Regions from separate parts of the Streptomyces sp. NPDC020884 genome, predicted to be linked through region 1. Evidence: riboswitches for the same ligand, from Rfam matches in the RefSeq annotation. Region 1 holds a riboswitch; each other region holds the start of a gene.
The links. A riboswitch is a leader RNA that binds a small molecule or an ion and turns the genes downstream of it on or off. The one in region 1 is predicted to bind thiamine pyrophosphate.

Region 1 (3,815 bases):
GAGTTCAACTCGCCCAGCGTGCGCAGCTCGGCGAACTGCGCCTCGTCGTTGGCGTCCGCGATCGAACCGGGACGCAACCCGTCACCCAGGGAGTAGGTGACGTCGTACGCCGCGAGGATCTCGCAGAGCTCCTCGAAGTGCTCGTAGAGGAACGACTCCTTGTGGTGCGCGAGACACCAGGCCGCCATGATCGAGCCGCCGCGCGAGACGATTCCGGTCTTGCGACGGGCCGTCAGCGGGACGTACGGCAGGCGCACTCCGGCGTGCACCGTCATGTAGTCCACGCCCTGCTCGGCCTGCTCGATGACGGTGTCCTTGTAGATCTCCCAGGTCAGCTCCTCGGCCCGGCCGTCGACCTTCTCCAGGGCCTGGTAGAGCGGAACGGTGCCGATCGGCACGGGGGAGTTGCGCAGCACCCATTCGCGGGTGGCGTGGATGTTGCGGCCGGTGGACAGGTCCATGACCGTGTCCGCGCCCCACTTGGTCGCCCAGGTCATCTTGTCCACCTCCTCCTCGATGGAGGAGGTGACGGCCGAGTTGCCGATGTTGGCGTTGACCTTCACCAGGAACCGCTTACCGATGATCATCGGCTCGATCTCGGGGTGGTTGACGTTGGCCGGCAGCACGGCCCGGCCCTCCGCGATCTCCTCGCGGACGACCTCGGCCTCGACGTTCTCCCGGATCGCCACGTACTCCATCTCCGGGGTGATCTCCCCCCGTCGGGCGTACGCGAGCTGGGTGACGGGACGGCCGTCGCGGCTGCGGCGCGGCTGGCGCGGGCGGCCGGGGAACACGGCGTCGAGGTTGCGCAGTCCGCCGCGCGGCGAGGTGTGCTTGAGCCCGTCGTCCTCGGGGCGGGCCGGACGGCCCGCGTACTCCTCGGTGTCGCCGCGGGCGATGATCCAGTTCTCCCGCAGGGGCGCGAGGCCGCGGCGGACATCGGTGTCGATGGAGGGATCGGTGTACGGCCCCGACGTGTCGTACAGCGTCACGTCCTTGCCGTTGGTGAGGTGCACCTGTCGGACCGGCACCCGGAGGTCCGGGCGCGAGCCCTGGACGTACCCCTTGTGCCAGCCGATGGACTTCCCGGCCTCGTCGTTCCGGATCCCGTCGTCCGGCGTCGTGCCGTTCGGCGTTCCGTCGTTCTGTTTCGAGGCAGGCGTGCGTGCGTCCGCTGTGGTCATGAGACCTACTCCCTACGCCGGCATTACCCGGTAACAGGTTCGGCGGTCGGCGCAGCGTTTCCCGTACGGATGTACGGCGATCAGCGCCCTCTCAGCCCGGTGCTCCGAGCTCCCGCGTGTGCAAAGGTGCCTCCACGCTAGCGTCCTTTCCGGCGAGCTGACCAGAGGGCCCTCCCATTCTTGCGATGATCGCCCCGTGACCTCCCCCCAGAGCGACCCCGCTCCCCAGCCGCCCCAGGGCCACACTCACGGCCACACCCACAGCCACGGACCGGCCGCCCCGGTCTCCCGGCACCTGCGCAAGGTCATCGCCGCCGTGCTGATTCCGTTCGCGACGGCGGTCGTCGTCGGTCTGATCGCGTTCTGGCCCGGCGGCGCGCCCGACCACGAGCGCACCGGCGTCGGATTCGACCGGCAGACCCAGGACGGCAAGGTCGTCCAGGTCGTCAACGTCGACTGCGCGGACGTCAACGCCGCGCAGGTGCCCCCGACCGGCGACACCTCCACGCCCTCGGGCCGGGAGGCCGTCAACGAGCAGGAGGGGGAGTGCGCGAAGGCCACCATCGAGGTGACCAGCGGCGACGACAAGGGCCGCAGGTTCGTCGAGGTGGTCCAGCCGGACGCGCCCCGACAGCTGAGCGAGGGTCAGGGCGTGGTCGTGGCGTACGCCCCCGACGCGCCCCGCGACCTCCAGTACTCCGTGACGGACGTGGACCGGAAGCTTCCGATGGCGCTGCTGGCGGGGATCTTCGCGCTGGCGGTGGTCCTGGTGGGCCGGCTCCGCGGGCTGATGGCGCTGGTGGCGCTGGTCGTGTCGTTCGCCGTTCTGACCCTGTTCATCCTGCCCGCGATCCTGCAGGGCTCGAATCCGCTGGTCGTGGCGGTGATCGGGGCCAGCGCGATCATGCTGGCGGCCCTCTACCTGTGCCACGGGGTGACGGCCCGGACATCGGTCGCGGTCGTCGGCACGCTGATCTCACTGCTGCTGATCGGGCTGCTGGGCTCCCTGTTCATCGGCTGGGCGAGCCTGAGCGGCAACACCGACGACAACACCGGCCTCATCCACGGCCTCTACCCGGACATCGATATGAGCGGTCTGCTGCTGGCCGGCATCATCATCGGTTCGCTCGGCGTGCTCGACGATGTGACGGTCACCCAGACCTCCGCGGTCTGGGAACTGCACCAGGCGGACCCGGAGATGGGTTGGAAGGGGCTGTACCGGGCAGGGATCCGGATCGGAAGGGACCACATCGCCTCGGTGGTCAACACCCTGGTGCTGGCGTACGCGGGCGCGGCGCTGCCGCTGCTGCTGCTCTTCTCCATCGCCCAGAGCAGTGTGGGGACGGTGGCCAACAGCGAGCTGGTCGCCGAGGAGATCGTCCGCACGCTGGTCGGGTCGATCGGCCTGGTCGCCTCGGTGCCGGTGACCACGGCACTCGCCGCGCTGGTCGTCTCCGCGGACCGCCCGGGGCCCGGTGGCGCATCGGCGGCTACGGCCGCACCCGCGCGGACCGGCCGGGGCCGCCGCCGCAAGACGGGCTGACGGGCCGCCACGAGCACCCCGGTCAGCCGGCGTTCTGCTCCTCGGCGAGGATGCGGCCGAGCGCATCCTCCAGGTTCCCGTCGAAGTCACCCAGCGTGTGCTCCTGACCGAGCGGCACGAGCTTGTCCGTCCGGTCGAGGAACGCCACCAGCGGCGCCGTCCCTGCCCGGAACAGCGCACGGTCCGCGCCGACCTGGAGCCGGATGTGCACATCGCCGAGGCCCTCGGGCTCGGTCGGCCCGATGTGCACGTCTCCGTCGCCGCTCGGGCTGTTGAGCCCGTCCAGCAGCAGTTCGCGACCGAACGCCCAGGTCACAGGGGCATCGCCGGGCAGGTGGAACGTCATCCGGATGGCGTACGGATCGCCGACCTCGTACCGGAGCTCCACCGGAATACGGAACGAGAGCTCCTCGGAGACGAGGAAGCTCATCATGACCTCTGCTTGAACCGACTCGCGCATCGTTCAACCCCGCAGTAGATGAAACTGGCCAGGAATGATCCCCCATGGCCCTATTGACGCCATCGTGGTGCACGCGATAGCAGATCACAAGGAGTGATTTTTCAGATACTGATAGAGAACACGAACGAACGCAAGAGGCTGGCGACTTCGCCACGTAGCTGTTCGACTGCGGGCAGCAACCGTTCTTCGCGGTCCAGGGGTACGGAAATGGCCATCGCCGCAATGGTGGCACCGGCCGTGACGGGGATCGCGGCGCACACGGTGCCCAGTGCGTACTCCTGGCGTTCGATGACCGGTTCACCTCGTCGGAGGGTTCGCAGCCGCTCCAGGAGTGTGGCGCGATCTCGCACTGAGTAACGGGTGAGCGGGCGCACGGGGTGCCGGTCGAGGTGGTCCTCGCGGGCCCTCTCGTCGAGTTGGGCGAGCAGACACTGGCCGATCGCATGCGCGTGACCGGTCTCCCGGAACGAGGCCCACTCCTCCACGGCCGGAGTGTCGGGGGCGTCCGCGACCGCGATGAGCTCGATCTCGCCGTCGCAGTAGACGGCGCAGTACACCGGGGCGCCGATGGCGTCCCGCCAGTGGCCGAGGGAGTCGGCGACGGTGGCGGGGCGCGGTGGCCTCCTGA
Region 2 (3,815 bases), on a different contig from region 1:
CCGAGTGCGGTGGCGGCCCACTGGCCGCGCGGGACGACGCTCTCGTTGACGGCGGCGGCGACCCCGGAGCGGGCCGGGGTCAGGGTGGCCACGAGGGCGTCCAGGGCCGTCCCGGCGGGAACGACACGGGCTTCCCCGTTCACCGAGACGGAAACCGGGGCCCCGGAGGGGACGGGCTCGGAGCCGGGCTCGGGGACGGCGGGCTGCTGGGTCATACGGGCTGCTCCTGGAGTACGGGGGCGGCGGGTGCGAATCGGCCGGGCGCGAAGGGGCGGGCCGTCTCGGGCAGTTCGCCGGTGGTCAGGACGTCGGCCATCGCGTCCCCGGTGACGGGGGTCAGCAGGACGCCGTTGCGGTGGTGCCCGGTGGCGAGCAGCAGACCGGGCAGGGCGGTCGGGCCGAGCAGCGGGGCGTTGTCGGGGGTGGCCGGGCGCAGACCGGCCCGGGTCTCGGTGAGCGGCAGCTCGGTGATGCCGGGGACCAGCTCGTGGGCGTCGCGCAGCAGCTCGTACACCCCGCCGGCGGTGACCGTCGTGTCCCAGCCCATCTCCTCGCTGGTGGCGCCGACGACCAGCTCGCCGTTCTCCCGCGGCACGAGGTAGAGGTGGCCGCCCCGGACCACGGCGCGCACGGTGCGGCTGAGGAAGGGGGCGTACGCCGGTGGCACCGTGAGCCGGAGCACCTGGCCCTTGACCGGGCGGACCGGCGGCACGAGCTCCGGCGGGAGCCCCGCGAGCCGGCCGCTGAGGCTGCCCGCGGCGAGCACGACCTGATCGGCCGCGAACTCCCTGCCGTCGCCGAGCAGCGCCCCGGCTGCCCGGCCCCCGGTGACGGTGAGCCGGTCCGCGGTCGTCCGGCGGAACGCGACCCCGGCCCGCTCGCACGCGGACAGCAGCGCCGCGGCGAGGCGACGCGGGTCCACCTGGTGGTCGCCGTCGACCCGCAGGCCGCCCCGCACGCCCGGGGCCAGCATCGGCTCCAGGCGGCGGCACTCGCGGCCGTTCAGCCAGACCGACTCCAGGCCCGAACGCTCCTGGAGGGCGTGCAGCTCGCGCAGATGGGCCCGGTCGTCGGAGTCGAGCGCGACGGCGAGCGTGCCACAGGTGCGAAAGCCGGTCTCCCGGCCGCTCGCCTCCTCCAGCTCGGCCACGAACGCCGGATAGCGGGCGGCGGAAGCGAGGTTGAGCCCGAGCAGCATCTGCTCGCCGTAGTGCAGCTCGGTGACGGCGGCCAGCATGCCCGCCGCGACCTGCGCGGCGCCGCCGCCCGGTGCGGGGTCCGCCACCGTGACGCGCAGCCCGCGCTGGGCGGCCCGCCACGCGGTGACCAGGCCGATGATGCCGCCCCCGATGACGAGGACGTCGGATCCGGAGTTTCTCCCCGAGACGCGCATGGGTGTCCAGCCCCTCCCTTCGCCGGCATGACCCGGATCAGGTTCGTACGGTCGGAGGCCGTCCAGCCTCCCTCTCAGCCCGGTGCGTCCGGGCTCCCGCGAGTGTTCTACCGTGGCCACCCTAAACCCACCCGCCCACGGCCCGTGGGCGGCCGGCCAAGGGAGCAGCCACCGTGGCCCGTTCACTCGACGGACTCGTCCTCTCGCCCGTCGCCGACCAGGCCCCCGGCCAGGTCGGCACCCGCACCCGCTTCACCTACCACGAGCGGGACGGCCGGATCTGGGCCGAGTACGCGGGCGGCGACGTGGTCCGCGGCCACCTCGTCGGCACCCGCGAGGGGGACGCGCTGGACTTCCGCTACGTCCAGCTCAAGCAGGACGGAACGACCTCGTCCGGGCACTGCCTCTCCACGGTGCTCGACCTCGCTGACGGCCGGGTGCGGCTGGCGGAGCGGTGGGCCTGGGAGTCCCAGGAGGGCAGCGGAACCAGCGTGGTCGAGGAAGTATCTATCTGACCCTACGTCAGATGAATAGACTGGTCCGCGTGAGCGAGCAGACGCGGCAGCGGACGGCACGGCAGGGGACACGGCACGCCGTGATCGTCGGAGCGGGCATGGCGGGCGTGCAGAGCGCCGTGGCCCTGCGCGAGGCGGGCTTCACCGGGCCCGTCACCCTGATCGGCGCCGAGCCCCACCAGCCCTACGACCGCCCCCCGCTGTCCAAGGCCGTGCTGCTGGGCAAGGCCGAGGACTCCGCCTTCGACATCGACTTCGAGGCGCTGGACATCACCCTGCGCCTCGGCCTGGACGTCATCGCCCTGCGCGCCGCCGACCATGTCCTGGACACCGCCGACGGGCCGGTCCCCTACGACGTCCTGGTCCTCGCGACCGGCGCGGAGCCCCTCACCCTGCCCGGCACCGAAGGCGTGCCCGGCGTCCATCTGCTGCGCACCCTCGACGACGCCGCCCGGCTGCGGCCCGTCCTGGACCGGCAGCACGACGTGGTCGTCGTCGGGGCCGGCTGGATCGGCGCGGAGTTCGCCACCGCGGCCCGCGCCGCCGGCTGCGCGGTCACCGTCGTCGAGGCCGCCGCCCGCCCGCTCGCGGGCGCCCTGCCCGCCGAGGTGGCCGCCCCCATGGCCGCCTGGTACGCCGACAGCGGCGCCGAACTCCTCACCGGGGCCCGGGTCGACCGGGTCGAGGAAGGGGCCGTGATCCTCGCGGACGGCCGCGCCCTGCCCGCCGGAGCCGTGGTCGTCGGCATCGGCGCGCGCCCCGCCACCGGCTGGCTGGCCGGCTCCGGGATCGCGCTCGGCCCGGACGGCTCGGTCACCGCGGACAGCGCGCTCGGCGCCTCCCTGCCCGATGTGTACGCGGTCGGGGACTGCGCCTCCTTCCCCTCCGCCCGCTACGGAACGCGCCTGCTCGTCCACCACTGGGACAACGCCCTCCAGGGCCCGCGCACCGTGGCCGCCGCGATCATGGCCGCCCAGGACGGCGGACCGCTCCCCGTCTACGACCCCGTCCCGTACTTCTGGTCCGAGCAGTTCGGCCGCTTCGTGCAGTACGCCGGCCACCACGCGCACGCCGACACCCTGCTGTGGCGCGGCGACGGGGCGGACGCCGCCTGGTCGGTGTGCTGGCTGCGCGACGGCGCGCTGGTCGCCGTGCTCGCCGTGGGCCGCCCGCGCGACCTCGCCCAGGGCCGCAGGCTCATCGGGTCGGGGGCCGCTCTCGACCCGGAGAAGGTGGCCGACCCCGCCGTACCGCTGAAGTCCGCCGCCCTGTGACGGCCCCGGCAGCCGCCGGACCGACCCCCGTACGGTCGGCCCGGCTACCGGCTGTCGGTCCGGGATGGCACGCTTGTCCTCGTGACCGAGATTGACGCAAAGACCGATGCTCTCGTCCCCGCCTGGCTCCACCTCCCCGACATCGCGGAAAAGCTCGATGTCGAGGTGACGCGTGTACGGCAGCTGGTCCGGGATGGCCAGCTCATCGCCGTGCGCCGTGGTGAGAAGCGGACGCTCCAGGTGCCCGCCGCCTTCATCGACGGCGACAAGGTGGTCAAGGGCCTTGCCGGCACCCTGACCCTCCTGAGGGACGACGGCTATTCCGACGAAGAGATGCTGGAGTGGCTCTTCACTCCCGACCCGACCCTGCCCGGCACCCCCGCGCAGGCGCTGAGCGAGAATCGCGGTACGGAGGTGAAGCGCCGCGCCCAGGCGCTCGCCGTCTGACCGACACGACAGGAAGCGGAGCACGGGCCGCCCGGCGCGGCCCGTGCACCGTCACGACCCCGGGGGAGTTCCACTTATGTCCACGCCTCGCGAGCAACTGTCCGACGCCCGGCTCTATCTGTGCACGGACGCGCGTAAGCGGCAGGGGGACCTCCCCGCGTTCCTGGACGCCGTGCTGTCCGGCGG
Region 3 (3,815 bases), on a different contig from region 1:
CTCACCTCCCGCCTCCAGGAACGCAAGGGCATCAAGGCGCCCCTGGTCCCGCTGGCCGTCGGCGGAGCCGCGATGGTCATCGCCGGCTACGCCCGGGGTCCCGAGGGAGCCTGGATCGCGATGGCCCTGACCGCCCTCGCGGTGCTGGTGTGGCGGATGACCGAGCCGCCGGACGGCTATCTCAAGGACGTCACCGCCGGAGTCTTCGCGGCGTTCTACGTCCCCTTCCTGGCCACCTTCGTCGCCCTGCTGCTGACGGCGGACGACGGGTCGTGGCGGGTGCTGACCTTCCTCGTCCTCACGGTGGTCAGCGACACCGGGGCGTACGCGGTCGGCTGGCGCTTCGGCAAGCACAAGCTCGCCCCGCGCATCAGCCCCGGCAAGACCCGTGAGGGCCTGCTCGGGGCGGTCGCCTTCGCGATGGTCGCCGGCGCGCTCTGCATGGAGTTCCTGATCGACGGCGGCGCCTGGTGGCAGGGTCTGCTGCTCGGCCTCGCGGTCGCGGCCAGCGCCACCCTCGGCGATCTCGGCGAGTCCATGATCAAGCGGGACCTCGGGATCAAGGACATGGGCACGCTGCTCCCCGGCCACGGCGGCATCATGGACCGGCTGGACTCGCTCCTGCCGACCGCGCCGGTCGTGTGGCTGCTCCTGGTGCTGTTCGTCGGCTCCGGCTGAGCGCCTCGGCACCACGAAACACCGTCCCACCTGCACGTTTTACGAGTGAGGGTCCGTTGTCCACAGGGCGGCGGGCCCTCACCCGTCTGTCTGCGACACTGGATGAACCATGCCTAAGCCCGGAGAACTCACTTTCGTCGCGCCCCGCGGAGCCAAGAAGCCCCCGCGGCACCTCGCCGACCTCACGCCCGCCGAGCGCAAGGAAGCGGTCGCCGCGACCGGTGAGAAGCCGTTCCGCGCCCAGCAGCTCTCGCAGCACTACTTCGCGCGGTACGCGCACGACCCGGCGGAGTGGACCAACATCCCGGCGGCCGCGCGGGAGAAGCTCGCCGAGGCGCTGTTCCCCGACCTGATGTCCGTGATCCGGCACATCAGCTGCGACGACGACACCACGCGCAAGACGCTGTGGAAACTGCACGACGGGACGCTCGTCGAGTCCGTCCTGATGCGCTATCCCGACCGCGTCACGATGTGTATCTCCTCGCAGGCCGGCTGCGGAATGAACTGTCCCTTCTGCGCCACCGGACAGGCCGGCCTCGACCGCAATCTGTCGACCGCCGAGATCGTGCACCAGATCGTCGACGGCATGCGCGCGCTGCGCGACGGCGAGGTGCCCGGCGGGCCCGCGCGGCTGTCCAACATCGTCTTCATGGGCATGGGCGAGCCGCTCGCCAACTACAACCGCGTCGTCGGAGCGATCCGCCGGCTCACCGACCCGGAGCCGGATGGCCTCGGTCTGTCGCAGCGCGGGATCACCGTCTCCACCGTGGGCCTCGTCCCGGCCATGCTGCGCTTCGCCGACGAGGGCTTCAAGTGCCGTCTCGCCGTCTCGCTGCACGCCCCGGACGACGAGCTGCGCGACACTCTGGTCCCCGTCAACACCCGGTGGAACGTCCGCGAGGTGCTGGACGCCGCCTGGGAGTACGCGGAGAAGTCCGGCCGCCGGATCTCCATCGAGTACGCCCTGATCCGGGACATCAACGACCAGGCCTGGCGCGGCGACCGGCTCGGCCGGCTGCTCAAGGGCAAGCGGGTGCACGTCAACCTGATCCCGCTGAACCCCACGCCCGGCTCCCAGTGGACCGCCTCGCGGCCCGAGGACGAGAAGGCGTTCGTCGAGGCCATCGCGGCCCACGGCGTGCCCGTCACCGTCCGGGACACCCGTGGTCAGGAGATCGACGGGGCCTGTGGTCAGCTGGCGGCCTCCGAGCGTTAGCCTCTCCCGGGCGGGCGGCCGAAAACCGCCGGTGTAGCCTGGGCCCGAAATCAACTTCATATTCCGACAGGGGAGCGCCACAGCGCTGAGAGTGCGGCACCAAGGACAGGTTGGCCGCAGACCCTCTGAACCTCGCCCGGGTCATTCCGGGTAGGAAGTTCGGACCTTACTCAAGCTGTTGCGCCCTGCCCGCTTCCGGTTCGCCGGACAGCGGGCGGGGCCGCGTCTCTTCCTGGTCACCTCCAGGAGGAATCACATGAACACCACCACGAAGTACGCGGCGACCGCGCTCGCCGCCGCTCTGGGCGTCTCCGTGCTCGCGGGCTGCGGCGACGACGGCCCGTCGGGCTCCGGGGCGTCCAAGGGCAGCGGCTCCAAGACCGTGACCCTGGTCAGCCACGACTCCTTCAACGCCTCGGACAAGGTGCTGAAGGCGTTCACCGAGGAGACCGGCTACAAGGTCGAGATCCTCAAGAGCGGCGACGCCGGGGCCGCGCTCAACCAGGAGATCCTGACCAAGGGCTCCCCGCGCGGCGACGTCTTCTTCGGCGTCGACAACACCCTGCTCTCCCGCGCCCTCGACAACGGTCTGTTCACCGCGTACGAGGCCAAGGGCCTGGACGGGGTCGCGGCGGACACGCAGACGGACGACAAGCACCGGGTCACGCCCGTCGACACCGGTGACATCTGCGTCAACTACGACAAGAAGTACTTCGCCGACAAGAAGCTCGCGCCGCCGAAGACCTTCGAGGACCTGCTCGAGCCCGCGTACAAGAACCTCCTCGTCACCGAGAACGCCGCCAGCTCCTCGCCCGGTCTCGGCTTCCTCCTCGGCACCGTCGCCACCCAGGGCGAGGACGGCTACGAGACGTACTGGAAGAAGCTGAAGGCCAACGGCGTCAAGGTCGTCGACGGCTGGGAGCAGGCGTACAACGAGGAGTTCTCCGGCTCCGCCGGCGGCAAGAAGGCCAACGCGGACCGGCCGCTCGTCGTCAGCTACGCCTCCAGCCCGCCCGTCGAGGTGCTCTACGCCGACCCGCAGCCCAAGGAGGCCCCCACCGGAGTCGCCACCGGCACCTGCTTCCGGCAGACCGAGTACGCCGGACTGCTGACCGGGGCGAAGAACGAGGCGGGCGGCAAGGCGCTGCTGGACTTCCTGATCAGCAAGACGTTCCAGGAGGACATGCCGCTCACCATGTTCGTGAACCCGGTCGTGAAGGACGCCGAGCTGCCGGAGCTGTTCACGAAGCACGGCGAGACCGTCGAGACGCCTGCCACCGTCGCGCCCGAGAAGATCACCGCCAACCGTGAGCAGTGGATCCAGTCGTGGCAGTCGCTGGTCCTGAAGTAGGGCCCAAGGAGAAGACCGCCCGCCCCGCGCCGCCCGTCCGGGGGGCCGGGCGGCGCGGGACCGCGGTGCGGCTCGGCCTGATGGCCGTGCCCGTCGCGTTCTTCGTGGTGTTCTTCGCCTATCCCGTGACCGCGATCGTCGGCCGGGGCCTCAAGGCGGGCGGCGACTGGCAGTTCGGGCGGATCGGCGAGGTGCTGGCCCGCCCGGACATCCTGGACGTCCTCTGGTTCACCACCTGGCAGGCCCTCGCCTCGACCGCGCTCACCCTGCTGATCGCCCTGCCCGGGGCGTATGTCTTCGCCCGGTTCGACTTCCCCGGCAAGCAGGTGCTGCGGGCGGTCGTCACGGTGCCGTTCGTGCTGCCGACCGTCGTCGTCGGGACCGCGTTCCTGGCGCTGCTCGGGCGCGGCGGGCTCCTCGACGAACTGTGGGGGGTCCGCCTCGACACCACGGTGTGGGCCATCCTGCTGGCCCACGTGTTCTTCAACTACGCCGTGGTCGTCCGGACGGTGGGCGGGCTCTGGTCCCAGCTGGACCCGCGCCAGGAGGAGGCCGCCCGGGTGCTCGGGG

Region 2: linked by a shared signal. The riboswitch ahead of thiO (glycine oxidase ThiO) and the one ahead of thiC (phosphomethylpyrimidine synthase ThiC) in region 1 are both predicted to bind thiamine pyrophosphate.
Region 3: linked by a shared signal. The riboswitch ahead of ACH4UK_RS07295 (thiamine ABC transporter substrate binding subunit) and the one ahead of thiC (phosphomethylpyrimidine synthase ThiC) in region 1 are both predicted to bind thiamine pyrophosphate.

What each region holds. Positions count from the first base shown of each region.
Region 1 covers NZ_JBIRRY010000005.1:262,377-266,191, forward strand. Annotated here, with positions in the region: gene thiC (phosphomethylpyrimidine synthase ThiC) at 1-1,184, opposite strand, end outside; TPP riboswitch at 1,177-1,310, opposite strand; gene ACH4UK_RS18045 (YibE/F family protein) at 1,381-2,727, shown strand; gene ACH4UK_RS18050 (SsgA family sporulation/cell division regulator) at 2,750-3,187, opposite strand; gene ACH4UK_RS18055 (IclR family transcriptional regulator) at 3,289-3,815, opposite strand, start outside.
Region 2 covers NZ_JBIRRY010000001.1:345,285-349,099, reverse strand. Annotated here, with positions in the region: gene thiS (sulfur carrier protein ThiS) at 1-215, opposite strand, end outside; gene thiO (glycine oxidase ThiO) at 212-1,393, opposite strand; TPP riboswitch at 1,391-1,503, opposite strand; gene ACH4UK_RS01580 (hypothetical protein) at 1,567-1,908, shown strand; gene ACH4UK_RS01575 (NAD(P)/FAD-dependent oxidoreductase) at 1,938-3,182, shown strand; gene ACH4UK_RS01570 (Rv2175c family DNA-binding protein) at 3,264-3,629, shown strand; gene thiE (thiamine phosphate synthase) at 3,706-3,815, shown strand, end outside.
Region 3 covers NZ_JBIRRY010000002.1:102,776-106,590, reverse strand. Annotated here, with positions in the region: gene ACH4UK_RS07305 (phosphatidate cytidylyltransferase) at 1-678, shown strand, start outside; gene rlmN (23S rRNA (adenine(2503)-C(2))-methyltransferase RlmN) at 788-1,894, shown strand; TPP riboswitch at 1,953-2,069, shown strand; gene ACH4UK_RS07295 (thiamine ABC transporter substrate binding subunit) at 2,151-3,245, shown strand; gene ACH4UK_RS07290 (ABC transporter permease) at 3,326-3,815, shown strand, end outside.